4 regions of the Streptomyces noursei ATCC 11455 genome follow, and region 3 is predicted to be linked to each of the others. Evidence: riboswitches for the same ligand, from Rfam matches in the RefSeq annotation. Region 3 holds a riboswitch; each other region holds the start of a gene.
What was found. Region 3 has a riboswitch for cobalamin ahead of nicT (Nickel transporter NicT). Riboswitches for the same ligand answer to the same signal wherever they lie in the genome.
Positions count from the first base shown of each region.

Region 1: another riboswitch for cobalamin. It lies ahead of SNOUR_RS14625 (ribonucleoside-diphosphate reductase subunit alpha); the one in region 3 lies ahead of nicT (Nickel transporter NicT).
Region 2: another riboswitch for cobalamin. It lies ahead of SNOUR_RS29680 (cobalamin biosynthesis protein); the one in region 3 lies ahead of nicT (Nickel transporter NicT).
Region 4: another riboswitch for cobalamin. It lies ahead of metE (5-methyltetrahydropteroyltriglutamate--homocysteine S-methyltransferase); the one in region 3 lies ahead of nicT (Nickel transporter NicT).

Region 1 covers NZ_CP011533.1:3,531,650-3,535,257, forward strand. Annotated here, with positions in the region: gene mctP (monocarboxylate uptake permease MctP) at 1-47, shown strand, start outside; gene SNOUR_RS14620 (GNAT family N-acetyltransferase) at 354-857, shown strand; cobalamin riboswitch at 1,027-1,179, shown strand; gene SNOUR_RS14625 (ribonucleoside-diphosphate reductase subunit alpha) at 1,344-3,608, shown strand, end outside.
Region 2 covers NZ_CP011533.1:7,002,522-7,006,129, forward strand. Annotated here, with positions in the region: gene SNOUR_RS29675 (cobyric acid synthase) at 1-558, opposite strand, end outside; gene SNOUR_RS29680 (cobalamin biosynthesis protein) at 588-1,565, opposite strand; cobalamin riboswitch at 1,696-1,826, opposite strand; gene SNOUR_RS29685 (hypothetical protein) at 2,035-2,487, shown strand; gene SNOUR_RS29690 (caspase family protein) at 2,493-3,608, shown strand, end outside.
Region 3 covers NZ_CP011533.1:6,432,375-6,435,982, forward strand. Annotated here, with positions in the region: gene SNOUR_RS27295 (VOC family protein) at 1-106, shown strand, start outside; gene nicT (Nickel transporter NicT) at 218-1,432, opposite strand; cobalamin riboswitch at 1,464-1,677, opposite strand; gene SNOUR_RS27305 (alpha/beta fold hydrolase) at 1,746-2,597, opposite strand; gene SNOUR_RS27310 (MarR family winged helix-turn-helix transcriptional regulator) at 2,594-3,289, opposite strand; gene SNOUR_RS27315 (nucleoside/nucleotide kinase family protein) at 3,415-3,608, opposite strand, start outside.
Region 4 covers NZ_CP011533.1:8,325,978-8,329,585, forward strand. Annotated here, with positions in the region: gene thiI (tRNA uracil 4-sulfurtransferase ThiI) at 1-660, shown strand, start outside; gene SNOUR_RS35550 (Lsr2 family protein) at 719-1,126, opposite strand; cobalamin riboswitch at 1,667-1,893, shown strand; gene metE (5-methyltetrahydropteroyltriglutamate--homocysteine S-methyltransferase) at 2,060-3,608, shown strand, end outside.

The DNA of each region.
Region 1 (3,608 bases), 2.9 Mb from region 3:
TCGCCGACCTGCCGCCGGCGACGACGGGTGCGCCGGCGGGGCACTGAGGCGCGCCGACACCTACGGTCGAGGGCCGCCGCGCTCCCCCAGGGGCGCGGCGGCCCTCCGCCGTGCAGGGGACGCACGCGGCCGAGGGGGCAGTCCGTCAGCCGCCGGGTGTCGAACGCCCTGCCCACCGGTGACGGGAGGGAGAGCGGATCGCCGGGCGGGGTCATGGAACCTTCTCCTTCCGGAGAGCTGCGGAGTGGCGGAGCGGAGACCTCTGACACCGACCATAACGACGGCCACTGACAGTGACGACCGCACTCAACGACCCGGCCGCACACGCCCGTTGGCTCGGTCACACTGGCCCCATGGACATCACGATCAGACCCGTACGCCAGGCGGAGTTCGAGACGGTCGGGGAGCTCGTGGCGGAGGTGTATCTGGCCGAGGGGTTGCTGCACGGCGGGGCGCACGATCCGTACGCGGCGGAGCTGCGGAAGGTGGCGCACCGCGCGGAGCACGCCGAGGTGCTGGTGGCCGCGGACGGGGTGGACGGGGCGGTGCTGGGCGCGGTGACGTTCGCGGCGCACGGCAGCCCGTACGCGGAGTTGGCCGGGCCCGGGGAGGGCGAGTTCCGGATGCTGGCGGTGCGGCCCGAGGGGCGCGGGCGCGGCATCGGGGAGGCCCTGGTGCGGGCCTGTCTGACGCGGGCGCGGGCGCTGGGGCTGCGCGGGATGGTGCTGTCGAGCCAGCAGCACCTGCTGCCGGCGCACCGGCTCTACCGGCGGCTGGGGTTCGCGCGGGCGGCCGAGCGGGACTGGGCCCCGGTGCCCGGTCTCACGCTGTGGGCGTTCGCCCGCGAGCTGACCTGAGCGGCGTTCCGGCGGGCTCCGAGCCGCCTTCGGGCGGGCCGCCGGCGGGATTTCGGCGGGGTTCCGAGGCGTTTCGGAGGGGATCCGGGCGAGTCGGCGCTTCGTACACCTGGGGGAATGGTATGAGGCGGCGACACAAGATGTGGGGGTGCGTGCGGGGAGCGACACAAGATGTATGCTCGTCCTCGCTGTCGCCGCAGGGGAATCCGGTGCGAATCCGGAACTGTCCCGCAACGGTGTGCGAGCGCGGACCACGGCCCTTTCCCCAAGGGCCGGTCGAGCGCTCCCGAGTCCGAGGACCTGCCGACGGTACGCCCGCACCGCCATCGGTGCGGCGTCGATACGTCCGGGCCCCGAGGGATGGGCAGATGGACGCCGCGCGGCCGACCCGCGCACCCCCGGTTCGCCGCGGGGTGCCCCCTGCCCGCACGGCTCCCGTCATGCCGCCACCCCTCCCGGCCCCCGCCGAGTGAGGGAGAGCATCAGGTGACCATCGCGCCAACGGAGCCAGCGTCAGACGCCGAGGTCGTGCAGCCCGTGGTGGCCGCGCCTCCCGCGCACGCGGACGGGCCGGGCACCGCCCTGCTGCGGACGCTGACCGAGCTGACCGCGGACCTGACCGCGACCGACCCCGGCAAGGTGGCCGCCGCCGCGCTGCGCGGCCGGCACCCCGGGTCCGACGAGGCCGAGTTGCGGGCGCTGGCCACCGAGGCCGCGGCCGGGCTGATCGCCGACGAGCCGCAGTACTCCAAGCTCGCCGCGCGGCTGCTCACCCTCGCCGTCGCCGAGGAGGCCGCCGGTCAGGGCGCCACCTCCTTCTCGGCGTCGATCGCGGTCGGCCACCAGGAGGGGCTGATCGCGGACGTCACCGCCGCGTTCGTCGACACCCACGCCGAGCGGCTGGACGCGCTGGTCGACAGGGCACTGGAGGCCGGCGCCGACGACCGGTTCGGGTACTTCGGGCTGCGCACCCTGCACTCGCGCTATCTGCTGCGGCACCCCACCACCCGCAAGGTGATCGAGACGCCCCAGCACTTCCTGCTGCGGGTGGCCTGCGGGCTCGCCGAGGACGACTCGGCGCGGGCGCTCGCGGACGTCGCCGAGCTGTACCGGATGACCAGCACGCTCTCCTACCTACCGTCCTCCCCCACGCTCTTCAACTCCGGCACCCGCCACCCGCAGATGTCCTCCTGCTATCTGCTGGACTCCCCGCTGGACGAGCTGGACTCCATCTACGACCGCTACCACCAGGTGGCCCGGCTCTCGAAGCACGCCGGCGGGATCGGCCTGTCGTACTCCCGGATCCGCGCCCGCGGTTCGCTGATCCGCGGCACCAACGGGCACTCCAACGGCATCGTGCCGTTCCTGCGCACCCTGGACGCGTCGGTGGCCGCGGTCAACCAGGGCGGCCGCCGCAAGGGCGCGGCCTGCGTCTACCTGGAGAGCTGGCACGCCGACATCGAGGAATTCCTGGAGCTGCGGGACAACACCGGCGAGGAGGCCCGCCGGACCCACAACCTCAACATCGCGCACTGGATCCCGGACGAGTTCATGCGCCGGGTGGAGGCGGACGCGGACTGGTCGCTGTTCTCCCCCTCGGACGTGCCCGAGCTCGTCGACCTGTGGGGCGAGGAGTTCGACACCGCCTACCGGGCGGCGGAGGCCGCGGGCAAGGCCCTCAAGCAGGTGCCGGCCAGGGTGCTGTACTCCCGGATGATGCGCACCCTGGCGCAGACCGGCAACGGCTGGATGACGTTCAAGGACGCCGCCAACCGCACCGCCAACCAGACCGCCGAGCCCGGCCGGGTCGTGCACTCCTCCAACCTGTGCACCGAGATCCTGGAGGTCACCGACGACGGCGAGACCGCGGTCTGCAACCTGGGGTCGGTCAACCTCGCGGCCCACCTGGGCGCCGAGGGCGAGATGGACTGGGAGCGGCTGGACGCCACCGTCCGCACCGCCGTGACCTTCCTCGACCGGGTCGTGGACATCAACTTCTACCCGACCGAGCAGGCCGCCGCCTCCAACTCCCGCTGGCGGCCGGTCGGTCTGGGCCTGATGGGCCTGCAGGACGTCTTCTTCCGGCTGCGGCTGCCGTTCGACTCGGCCGAGGCCCGGGAGCTGTCCACCCGCATCTCCGAGCGGATCATGCTGGCCGCCTACGAGGCGTCCGCCGACCTCGCCGAGCGGCACGGCCCGCACGCGGCCTGGTCCGCGACCCGTACGGCGCGCGGCGTGCTGCACCCGGACCACTACCCGAACGCAGAGCCGCGCTGGGCGGACCGCTGGACGGCGCTGCGCACCCGGATCGCCGCGACCGGGATGCGCAACTCGCTGCTGCTGGCCATCGCGCCGACCGCCACCATCGCCTCCATCGCCGGCGTCTACGAGTGCATCGAGCCGCAGGTCTCCAACCTCTTCAAGCGCGAGACGCTGTCCGGTGAGTTCCTCCAGGTCAACACGTACCTGATCGAGGAGCTCAAGGAGTTGGGCCTGTGGGACGCGCGGACCCGGGACGCGCTGCGGGAGGCCAACGGCTCCGTCCAGGAGCTGGCCTGGATCCCCGAGGACGTCCGGTACCGCTACCGCACGGCCTGGGAGATCCCCCAGCGCGCCCTGATCGACATGGCCGCGGACCGCACGCCGTACCTGGACCAGAGCCAGTCGCTCAACCTCTTCATGGCGTCGCCGACCATCGGCAAGCTCAGCTCGATGTACGCCTACGCCTGGAAGCGCGGCATCAAGACCACG
Region 2 (3,608 bases), 570 kb from region 3:
CTCCTCCGACAGCAGCGCGGTGGTGCCGAAGAACGAGGCGAAGACCCCGCCCCGGTCGATGTCGCCGACCACCACCACCGGGATCCGTGCCGCCCGGGCGATGCCCATGTTGACGATGTCGGTCCGCCGCAGGTTGATCTCGGCGGGGCTGCCGGCGCCCTCGCAGATCACCGCGTCGTGGGTGCGCCGCAGCTCCGCCAGGCAGTCCGTCACGGTGCCCAGCAACTGCTCCTGCCGCCCCGCGTGGTAGCCGCGCGCGCTCAGCTCGCCCACCGGCTTCCCCAGCAGCACCACCTGGCTGCTGCGGTCGCCGCCCGGCTTGAGCAGCACCGGGTTCATCAGCGCGGTCGGCTCGACCCGGGCCGCGGCCGCCTGCATCGCCTGCGCCCGGCCGATCTCCGCGCCCTCCCGGGTCACGAACGAGTTCAGCGACATGTTCTGCGCCTTGAAGGGCGCCACCGAGACGCCCTGCCGGACCAGCCAACGACAGATGCCGGCGGTCACCACGCTCTTGCCGGCGTCGGACGTCGTCCCGGCCACCAGCAGCCCGCCGCCCACGGCCCCGCCGGCCGCCCTCCTCCGCCCGTTCACCGGGTTCTCCTCCCGTTCCCGCGCAGGCTCCTGCGCCGTACCGTGCCCGCCGCCAGCCGGCCCGCCACCGTGACGCCCAGCGCCAGCAGGCCCACCCGCCGGGACAGGCGCACCGCCCGCTCGATGTCGGGCACCTGGGGCGGCCGCGCGCCGCCGTTGAGCACCGGCCGGTGCTCCACCCGCCCGCCGTACGCCAGGGTGCCGCCCAGGCGGACGCCCAGCGCCCCCGCGAACGACGCCTCCACCGGGCCCGCGTTGGGGCTCGGATGGGCCCCGCCGTCCGCCCGCCAGGCCCGCAGCGCACCGCGCCGGTCCGGGCCCGCCAGGACCGCCAGCGCCGCGGTCAGCCGGGCGCCGGGCCAGCCGGCGACGTCGTCGAGACGGGCCGCCGCCCAGCCGAACCGCCGGTAGCGCGGCGACTTGTGACCCACCATCGCGTCCAGGGTGTTCACCGCCCGGAACGCCACCAGACCGGGCACGCCGCCGAGGGCGCCCCACACCAGGGCCCCCACCACCGCGTCCGAGGTGTTCTCGGCGACCGACTCCACCACCGCACGGGCCATCTGCGGCCCGTCCAGGGACTGCGGATCGCGCCCGCACAGATGCGGCAGCCGTTCCCGCGCCACGTCCAGGTCGCCGACGGCCAGCGCGCCGCCCACGGCCCGCGCCTCCCGGCCGAGCGAGGTGCCGCCCAGCACCGCCCACGTCGCCGCCGCGGTCAGCGCGGTCCGGGCGCCCGGACGGTCCCGCAGGGCGCGCTCCAGCAGCGCGGCGCCGACGGCCGCGCCGCCCGCGCAGACCAGGGTGTGGGCCGTCCCGTGGCCGCGGTGGTCGCGCCACAGCCGGCGTTCGACGGCGCCCGCGGCCCGGCCGAACGCGGCCACCGGATGGCCGCGCCGCGGATCCGCCGCGATCAGATCACCGAGGTAGCCGAGGACCGCGCCGCACGCATATCCCGCGTGTTCGCCGCGCATCGGATCAGGCCGCCGTCCGCCCTCGAAGGGACCCGGCGGCAGCGGGCAGGGGAGTTCTCGACGGGCAGCCGGGCATGGCGGTATGTCCTCACTCAGGGTCCGCGCCCTGGCTCGACGTGACGGCGACCAGAGTCTCCTGGCTCCCGGATCGGCGCCGCCCCCGGCCTTCCCGCCCGTACGGAGTACGGGCCGTGGCCCTCATCGGAGGAGCGCTCCCCGGTGACAGTGGCGGGACCGCGCCGGATTCGCACCGGACTTCCTCTGCTGTCGCCGATTGGCCCGGGCAGTCCACCACGCCCCGCGAAGGCCCGTCAACTCACCCTTGACCTGCGAAGCAGCCCCACCGCCGGACCTGTGGTCAAAGCCACAGGGTGGCCGCCGGCTCACGGACGGTTGCCCCTGGCACGCCTCCCGCGCCACTATCTGGTGCACGGCGGGCGAAGGGGCCCGCCGGGAGGGGGACCGGGGGATGCCGGAGAGCGCCGACCGCCACGAGATCCGCATCAGGGTCGCGGGTACCAACAATCCGAGCCAGGACATCGACGACCTCACCGCATGGCTGGAGCGCGAGCCCTGGCTGACGCGGCACCAGCACGACTGGCAGCGCCGGCCCCGCCCCGAGGAGAGCCCCGGCCGCGACGCCGCCGACGGCGCGATGGCGGTCGGCGTCGACGACCTGGTCCTGGTCGTCGTCGGGGCGGTGGCCGCCGAGATCACCAAGGGACTGGGCATCGCCTTACGCGAGTGGCTGCGCCGCCGCCGGGAGGCCCGCGAGGAGGGCGAGGAGCCCACGGTCGCGGTCGGCGCCGGCCCGCAGGTGCACGACATCGGCGAGGGCCCGCAGCAGCCGGCCGCCCCGGGGTCCGCGCGCCCCCGCACCGGAAGCCGTGCGGACGAGGACGGCAGCACCGGCGAGGACTGACCCGGATGTCCGAGTACGACGCCCGGGGCAAGGTCAACCGCGCCCTGCTGATCTGCGTCCACGACTACGAGACGCTGACCCGCCTGCCCGCCGTCGAGGCCAACGCCGAGGCGCTCCGCCACGCCCTGACCCGCCCCGGCACCGACCTGTTCACCGCCGACGAGGTGGTGGTCTGCCGGCCCCACCGGCCCGAGGACCTCAGCACCGCCCTGCGCACCGCCGCCGACGAGGCGCGCGGCCTGCTGCTGGTGTACTTCTCCGGCCACGGCTGGGTCGGCAACGACGGCGCCGACCTCCAGCTGATGGTGGGAGCCTCGGACACCCGCCAGAGCTACACCACCGTCTCCTGGCAGGACACCGTGCTCTCCTGCCTGGACAACGCCCGCGCCGACCGCGTCGTGATCGTCCTGGAGTGCTGCTACTCCGGGAACGCCGACAGTGCCTTCTACGCCCTGCGCAAGCCCGTCTCGCTGCTGATGGCCCACCAGCCCAACCGCCGGATCTTCAGCGGCGACGAGCAGGCCGGCGGCACCGCCTTCACCCGCGCCGTGGTGCGGATCCTCGAACAGGGCCGCGCCGACCGGCCGTTCGTCACCTTCGACGACCTCGCCGGCGCCCTGCGCGACGAACTCGTCGACGAACGGACCCCGATGGGCGAGCCGTGGGAGCCGCGCGCCGCCAAACAGAACACCCTCGACGACGTCATCCTCTCCTTCGCCACCCCCGAGAACCGGCCGGCCACCCCGCTGAAGGTCCGGCTGCGCCGCTGGTACAACGAGCACTCGCGGCGGCGCGCCAAGCTCCTCATCGCCCTCGCCGCGGTGTGCGCGCTGCTCGCCGCGGGCCTGGTCGCGGCCCGCGTGCTGACCCCGCCCGCACCCTGCCCGCCCGCCCTGGAACTGCGCCTGCTCACCGCGCCCGAGGCCGAGCCCGCCCTGCGCCGGGCCGCGTTCGACTACGAGATGTCCCCGCTCAACACCCGCCCGCTGGACGGCGAACGGGACCTCCCCGACGGCTGCCGGCGGGCCCAGATCACCGTCTACTCCGCCGCCAAGGACCAGATCGACCAGGGCTTCGCCGCCGCCGACCGCTGGCAGGGCGAGGCGCACGGCGGCGCCCCC
Region 3 (3,608 bases):
GGGGGCGGAGGTGGCGGACCGGCTGCGGCCGCTCGACCTGGCGGCGGCGCTGGAGCGCTGGGGCCCGGACCTGCTGACCGGAGCGGCGGCCGGCTCGGCCACCTGAGGCGTCGCGCGGACGAGCGCTGTCGGTGTGCGTGCTGCCCGTGGAGTGCGGCCTTTCCCTCCGTCCCTTGTTAAGGGGGAGGGGGAGGCCGCATCCCACGGGCGGTGGTGCTCAGGGGGTGTCGGGGGACGGGGTGTCGGTGTCCCCGGTGCGGGGTGCCGGGACGGTGTCGTCGGCGGGCCGGGCGTTCGCCGTGCGGGCGGTCCAGCGCTTCTCGACGCCGCCCAGGCGCCAGTACGCCAGCGCCGCGGCCCACACCACGACGAACAGGCCGACGATGATGAAGCCCACGTTGTCCAGGTCGAGGGAGGAGATCCCGGCCGTCAGCGGGTCGTCCAGCCCGAACTTGTCGTGCAGGACGGTCACCAGCTCGATGGTGCCGATGAGGAACGCGACCGCGATCGACAGGCCCGTGATGGTGAGGTTGTAGTAGACCTTGCGCACCGGGTTGGAGAACGCCCACTGGTAGGCGAAGTTCATGAACGTGCCGTCCAGGGTGTCGAACAGGCTCATCCCGGCGGCGAACAGCAGCGGCAGGCACAGGATCGCGTACCAGGGCAGGCCCGCCGCGGCACCGCTGCCCGCCATCACCATCAGCGTCACCTCGGTCGCGGTGTCGAAGCCGAGGCCGAAGAGGAAACCGAGCGGGAACATCTGGCCGGGCCGGCTGATGGACTTGGTGAGACGGCCCAGGATCCGGTTCATGAAGCCCCGGGAATCCAGGTGCCGCTCCAGCTCCTGCTCGTCGTACGCGCCCGCCCGCATCGCCCGGAAGACCTTCAGGATGCCGACCAGGGCGATGAGGTTGAGGGCGGCGATGAGGTAGAGGAAGGTGCCGGAGACGGTCGTGCCGACGAGGCCGAGCACCTGGTGTGTACGGGAGTTGTCGTTCATCAGCGTGCCGGCGAGCTGGGCGCCGCCCGCCACCAGCGCGGCCATCACGACGACCACGCTGGAGTGGCCGAGGGCGAACCAGAAGCCCACCGAGACCGGCCGTTTGCCGTCGGCCATCAGCTTGCGGGTGGTGTTGTCGATCGCCGCGATGTGGTCGGCGTCGAAGGCGTGCCGCATGCCCAGGGTGTACGCGGTGATGCCGAGGCCGGCACCGAACACCTGGCTGCCGACCGTGTAGTGGCCCGGCACGACCAGCAGGAACAGCACGCCGAAGGCGACGATGTGCAGCACGGCGATCACGGTCATCAGCCCGGCCGTGCGGACGGTGTCCCGACGCTGCCAGCGGAAGGAACCGGTGGATCCGGATATGCCGCCGAGGGACGCGTCGCGGGGGGAGGGGGAATTTCCCGGGGTATTCGTGGACAGGGCCATTCGGCCATCACGCTCCAGCACCTCGTGGATCAGTTCGTGAGATGCCGTGGCCGGTCTCCTGGCTTACGGGTGCACGCGTCCGCCCCGCCTTCCCGGCCGCAGGCTGCGGTCAGTGGCGCCGTACGCGCACCGGGCGCGTACGGAGAGGGGTGGAAACTCCCCGATCACAGTGGCGAGGGCCGCGCCGGCCTGGGACACAAGGTCCTGCACCGGTCTTCCCGATCACCACGGCCCGGTCACTCTAGCGGGCGCCGAGGGCAGCGGGCCGGCCCGGTGGCGCCCCGGGCCCTCGCCCGGGGCGGGACGGGCCGTCTCAGAGGGCCAGGGACGACAGGAAGGCGTGCAATTCCTGGTCGAAGAGCGGGGTGTTCTCCAGGTTCACCATATGGCCCGCGGCGGGGACGCGGATGCGGCGGGCGCCGGGGACCTGTAGCGCTATGGCGTGGGCGTTGGCGGATATGTCGGTGGAGTCGAGGTCGCCGTCGAGGACGGTGGTCGGCACCTTGATCTCGGCCAGGCGGTCCGCGGCGCCGACCTCCAGGGGCATGCCGGCGCCCACACCGTCGGCGTGCACCTCGACATTGGCGCTCGCGGAGGCACGCATCCGCTCCCGGAAGCCGGGGTGCACGGCGGACGGCGCGCGGTACGGCCCGTCCACCCACATCCGGAGGAAGTGCTCCACATAGCGCTCCGCGCCGTCCGGTGCACCGATCGCGGCGACCTGCCCCCGGATGTGCTCCAGGACGAAGGGGTCGGTGAAGGGGCGACCGCTGACCCCGGGGGCGGCGAGGAAGAGGGCCGAGACCCGGTCCGGGTGGGCGAGCGCGGTGTCCAGCGCGACCCGGGAGCCGTGCGAGAGGCCGACGAGGACGGCGCGCGGTATGTCGAGCGCGTCCAGCAGGGCCGCCAGGTCGTCGTGGTTGGCCCAGTCGCCCGTCACCGTGGAGGAGAGGCCGTGGCCGCGGGAGTCGTAACGGACCACCCGCAGGCCGGAGTTGACCAGCCAGGAGAACTGCTCGTCCCACATGTGCTGGTCGAGCATGCCGCCGTGCAGCAGCACCACCGCAGGTCCCGAGCCGGCCGTCTCGTAGAACAGCTCGCCGTCGTCGGCGATCGGCACGGTGCCGTTGTCGATCTCGGACCATGCCTGGAAGTCGTGGGTCATGCTGCGGGGCCTTCTGTCTGCGTCGGGCGGTCGGCTGGTCGGGCGGGCGCCGGCGGTCGGTGCCCGTGTGCGGGCGGTATCGCGGCCTGTGCGTCCTCCTGGTCGGCGGCGTCCGGCATTTCGGGATTGCCGCTTTCCTCCGGGGGAACGCGCGAGCCGTCCGCCAAGTGCCGGAATTCCTCGCCGAGCCGATCCAGGACCCGCAGCGCCGTGCGGACCTCCCCGGGCGACAGGTCGGCCAGCCCGCGGCGGAGTTCCGCCGCCTCGGCGTCCTGTATCCCGCGCATCACCTCGGTGCCCTCGTCGGTGAGCCGGATCAGCGACGAGCGGCGGTGCGCGGGATTGGGGGCCGTCACGACCAGGCCCAGATCCGCCGCGTGGTTCACCCAGCGCTGCACCGGCTGTCGGTCCAGGCCCAGGGAGCGCGCCAACTGCGGGACGGTGCGCGGCCCGTGGGTGCGCAGTGCGTCGAGCAGGGCGTGCTCGCCGGCGGTCATGCCGGTGCCTTCCAGTTCCCGCTCCACGGCGCGCACGATCGTCCGGTGCAGCGGCCACAGCCGCCGGATGACGTCGTGCAACAGCTCCTCGGTCGCCGCCGGCGGGTCGGCGGTCCGTCGGGTGTCGACGGCATCGGAATCCGCGCCGATGCCCTGGCCGGCGCCATGGCCGGCATCCCCCTCGATGACACTCATGCTGTCATGATGACATCCATGATGTCATTTTGGAAGGGGTGTTGATACCCGGCCGAGGAGAAGGGGTGCGGCGCGGAGCCGAGTTGGGGTCGCGTCGGGACCGGCGGCGGTGGGGTCCGGGCGGGTCAGTCGTCCGTCCGGGGCGGGGCCTCGTCCTCGGTGAAGGTCACGACGAGGTCGGCCCGGGGGCGGGTGGCCGCCACGAGGCGGGCGTTGGCCTCGTCGGAGGTGCGGACGAAATCCTCGGCGTCGATGCGCAGGCGGCCGAACCGCTCGTGGCGGGCGATCAGCCGCCGCACCCGCTCCTGGCCGTCCAGTT
Region 4 (3,608 bases), 1.9 Mb from region 3:
GTCCACTTCACCGGCGCTCCCTACACGAACGCCGCCTCCATGTACAAGGCGTACGCCCTGGCCAGGGAACTCAACCGCTGTCAGCCCGCCGGACGGCTGCATGTCATCGCGCTCGGCCAGGCACAGAAGCAGTTGGCGATCGCGGGGGCCGGCAGGCTCCAAGTCGTCGCACAACGACGGCTCATGGTCCGCGTGGCCTCCGCGCTGGCGGGCCGGATCGCGGCGGAGGCCCTGGTGACCGGCGACAGCCTGGGGCAGGTGGCCAGTCAGACCCTGGCGAACCTGGCCGCCGTCGACGAGGCCGCCACCCTGCCGGTGCTGCGCCCGCTGATCGGCTGGGAGAAGCAGGAGATCATCGACGAAGCCCGGTCCATCGGCACCGAACAGATCTCCGTACTGCCCGACGAGGACTGCTGCAAGCTCCTCGCACCGCCCCGGGTCACCCTCCGGGCCGGCCTGGCCGACCTGCGGTCGGTGGAGAAGCGCCTCGACCTGGACGACCTGGTGGACGGGCTGCTGCGGGACGTCCAGATCATGCACCCGGGGGAGACCGACGAGGAGACGGCCACCGAAGCGGGCAGCCCGGACGAGGACCCCGCCCCGGCCCGGACCGGCCCGCCCGTGTGCGGTGCGCCGGCAGGGGCCGCGCAGGCGCCGTAGTGATCGCGCCCGGTCGTACGGACGTGAACGCCCCCTCGTCGGAGGGGGCGTTGCTTCCTTACTTGGCCGCGCGCTTCTTGCGTGCCGGCTTCGACGTGGGAGCCTCGGAGGCGCGGGCGACGGCCACGAAGGGCTTGACCGCTTCCTGGAGCTTGGCCACGTTCTCGGCGCCGAGGTCGGCCTCGTACCACTTGAGATCGAGAACCTGACGGATCGCGATCTTCTTGGTGCCGTCCTCGTTCGACTCCTCGGTCTCGTATTCCTCGTCGACCATCTCGGGGACGGCGAACCGGATCGGCGTGACGCCGTCCGTCACCTCGGGATTGAGGTCGTCCTGGAGAATCGACTGCCAGTAAGTCGCCTTCTTGACAATCTGGTTGCCGACCGGAACAGGAGTGATTACCTCCTGAACACCCGGCTCATCCTTCTGCGACTCATCAACCTGGATGGTTTCCTTGACGGCCATTTTTGCGCCCCTTTCCTGTGCGGTGCACCCCAAACTTTAGTGGAAATAGGTGAGTTGAAGCCAATCGGCGACGGGGGCTAGATCATGCCGGTCTCCGCTCGCGAACGGATGGGCAAGTCAGCTGGTCATCGCCGACATCCCAGGCATTCTCCGGAAACTTCCACTCCCCGCGAGTCGCCGCCCGCGCCCGTCGGTGAACTGCTCTGCAAAACCACCCATCTCCTCTGTGACCAGCCCCTTTCCGTGCCGAATTGGCACGCTGTGGGGCGTGCCTTTCGCCCCTGCTGCCGCTTCCTTGGAATTCCTGGATTCCTGCCCCGCGTCCACGGCGGTGCCGTCCCCATCGATATCGAAGTACTTCGGGACCGGAGGACGCGGGGAGGGGAAAGGGGCGCCGGCGAGGGCGGGCGCGCGGCGACGCGTGCGGACCGGTGCTCCGGGGGTCGCGCCGCGCCCCGCCGCGGCCGAACCCTGCGCCACCTGTGTCTCATCTCATAGTCCGGCATCTGAACATGGGTGACCGTCAGGGGGACGGCGTTCTACGCTGGCCGGGCAACAGGTTCGCCCCGTCCGCCAGACGGGAGCGTCGCAAGAGGGAACCCGGTGGGAATCCGGGACTGCCCCGCAGCGGTGAGTGGGAACGACCGCCGTCATACGCACTGGATCCGGGCCGCGGATCCGGGAAGCGACGGCCAGTAGGTGCCCGCCGGAAGACTCCGGCAGGCGCGCCCGCGAGTCCGAAGACCTGCCCGTTGCCCGTGTGCGCCCCTGCGTACACGGACATCCCGGTGACCTCGAGGGCGGGTCGGCGTACATACCAGGCGGACACGTGCGTCGCGAGCGCACCGTGGATCCGCCCGGTTCGTCATCCCTTCGCGCTCCTCGTTCCCTCGCCGGGACGTTTCAGGAGACCATTTCGCGAAGGAGAGTTCCGTGACAGCGAAGCCCGCAGCCGCGGCAGCACGGGCCACCGTGTACGGCTACCCCCGCCAGGGCCGGCACCGGGAACTGAAGAAGGCCGTCGAGGGCTATTGGAAGGGCAAGGTCACCGCCGACGCCCTGACGGAGACCGCCCGCACCCTGCGCCGTGCCCACTGGCGGCGACTGGCCGACGCCGGCATCCACGAGGTGCCCACCGGTGACTTCTCGTACTACGACCATGTGCTGGACACCAGCGTCATGGTCGGTGCCGTCCCGGACCGCCACCGCGCCGCCGTCGCGGCCGACGCCCTCGACGGCTACTTCGCGATGGCGCGCGGCACGCAGGACGTCGCGCCGCTGGAGATGACCAAGTGGTTCGACACCAACTACCACTATCTCGTGCCGGAGTTGGGCCCCGACACCGTCTTCGCCGCCGACTCCGCAAAGCAGGTGGCCGAGTTCGAGGAGGCCCTCGCGCTCGGGCTGACGGCCCGGCCGGTGCTGGTCGGCCCGGTCACCTACCTCCTGCTGTCGAAGCCCGCCCCAGGCGTGGCCGCCGACTTCGAGCCGCTGACCCTCCTCGACCGGCTGCTGCCGGTCTACGCGCAGGTCCTCGCCGACCTGCGGGCGGCGGGCGCGGAGTGGGTGCAGCTCGACGAGCCCGCCCTGGTGCAGGACCGCACCCCGGCCGACCTGAACGCCGCCGCACGGGCCTACCGCGAACTGGGCACCCGTACCGACCGCCCGAAACTGCTGGTCGCGTCGTACTTCGACCGGCTCGGCGATGCCCTGCCCGTACTGGCCAAGGCTCCGGTGGACGGACTGGCGCTCGACTTCACCGACGCGGCCGCGGCCAACCTCGACGCGCTGGCGGCCGTCGGCGGACTGCCGGGCAAGCGCCTGGTGGCGGGCGTGGTCAACGGCCGCAACATCTGGATCAACGATCTGGAGAAGTCGCTGGCCACCCTCGGCACCCTGCTCGGCCTCGCCGACCGGGTCGATGTGGCGGCGTCCTGCTCCCTGCTGCACGTGCCGCTGGACGCCGCCCTGGAGCGGGACATCGACCCGCAGATCGCCCGTTGGCTGGCCTTCGCCAGGCAGAAGACCACGGAGCTGGTGACCCTGGCCCGCGGCCTGTCGCAGGGCACCGACACCATCGCCGCCGAACTCGCCGCGAACCGCGCCGACCTGGCCTCCCGAGCCAATTCGGTCCTCACCCACGACCCGGCCGTGCGGGCCCGCGTCGCGGCCGTCACCGAGGCCGACGTCCGGCGCTCCCAGGCATATGGCCAGCGGACCGTCGCCCAGCGCACCCACCTCGGCCTGCCGCTGCTGCCGACCACCACCATCGGATCCTTCCCCCAGACCGACGAACTGCGCGCCGCCCGCGCGGACCTGCGGGCCGGCCGGATCGACACCGCCGGTTACGAGGAGCGGATCAGGGCCGAGATCCAGGAGGTCGTCTCCTTCCAGGAGAAGGCCGGGCTGGACGTCCTGGTGCACGGCGAGCCCGAACGCAACGACATGGTCCAGTACTTCGCCGAGCAGCTCACCGGCTATC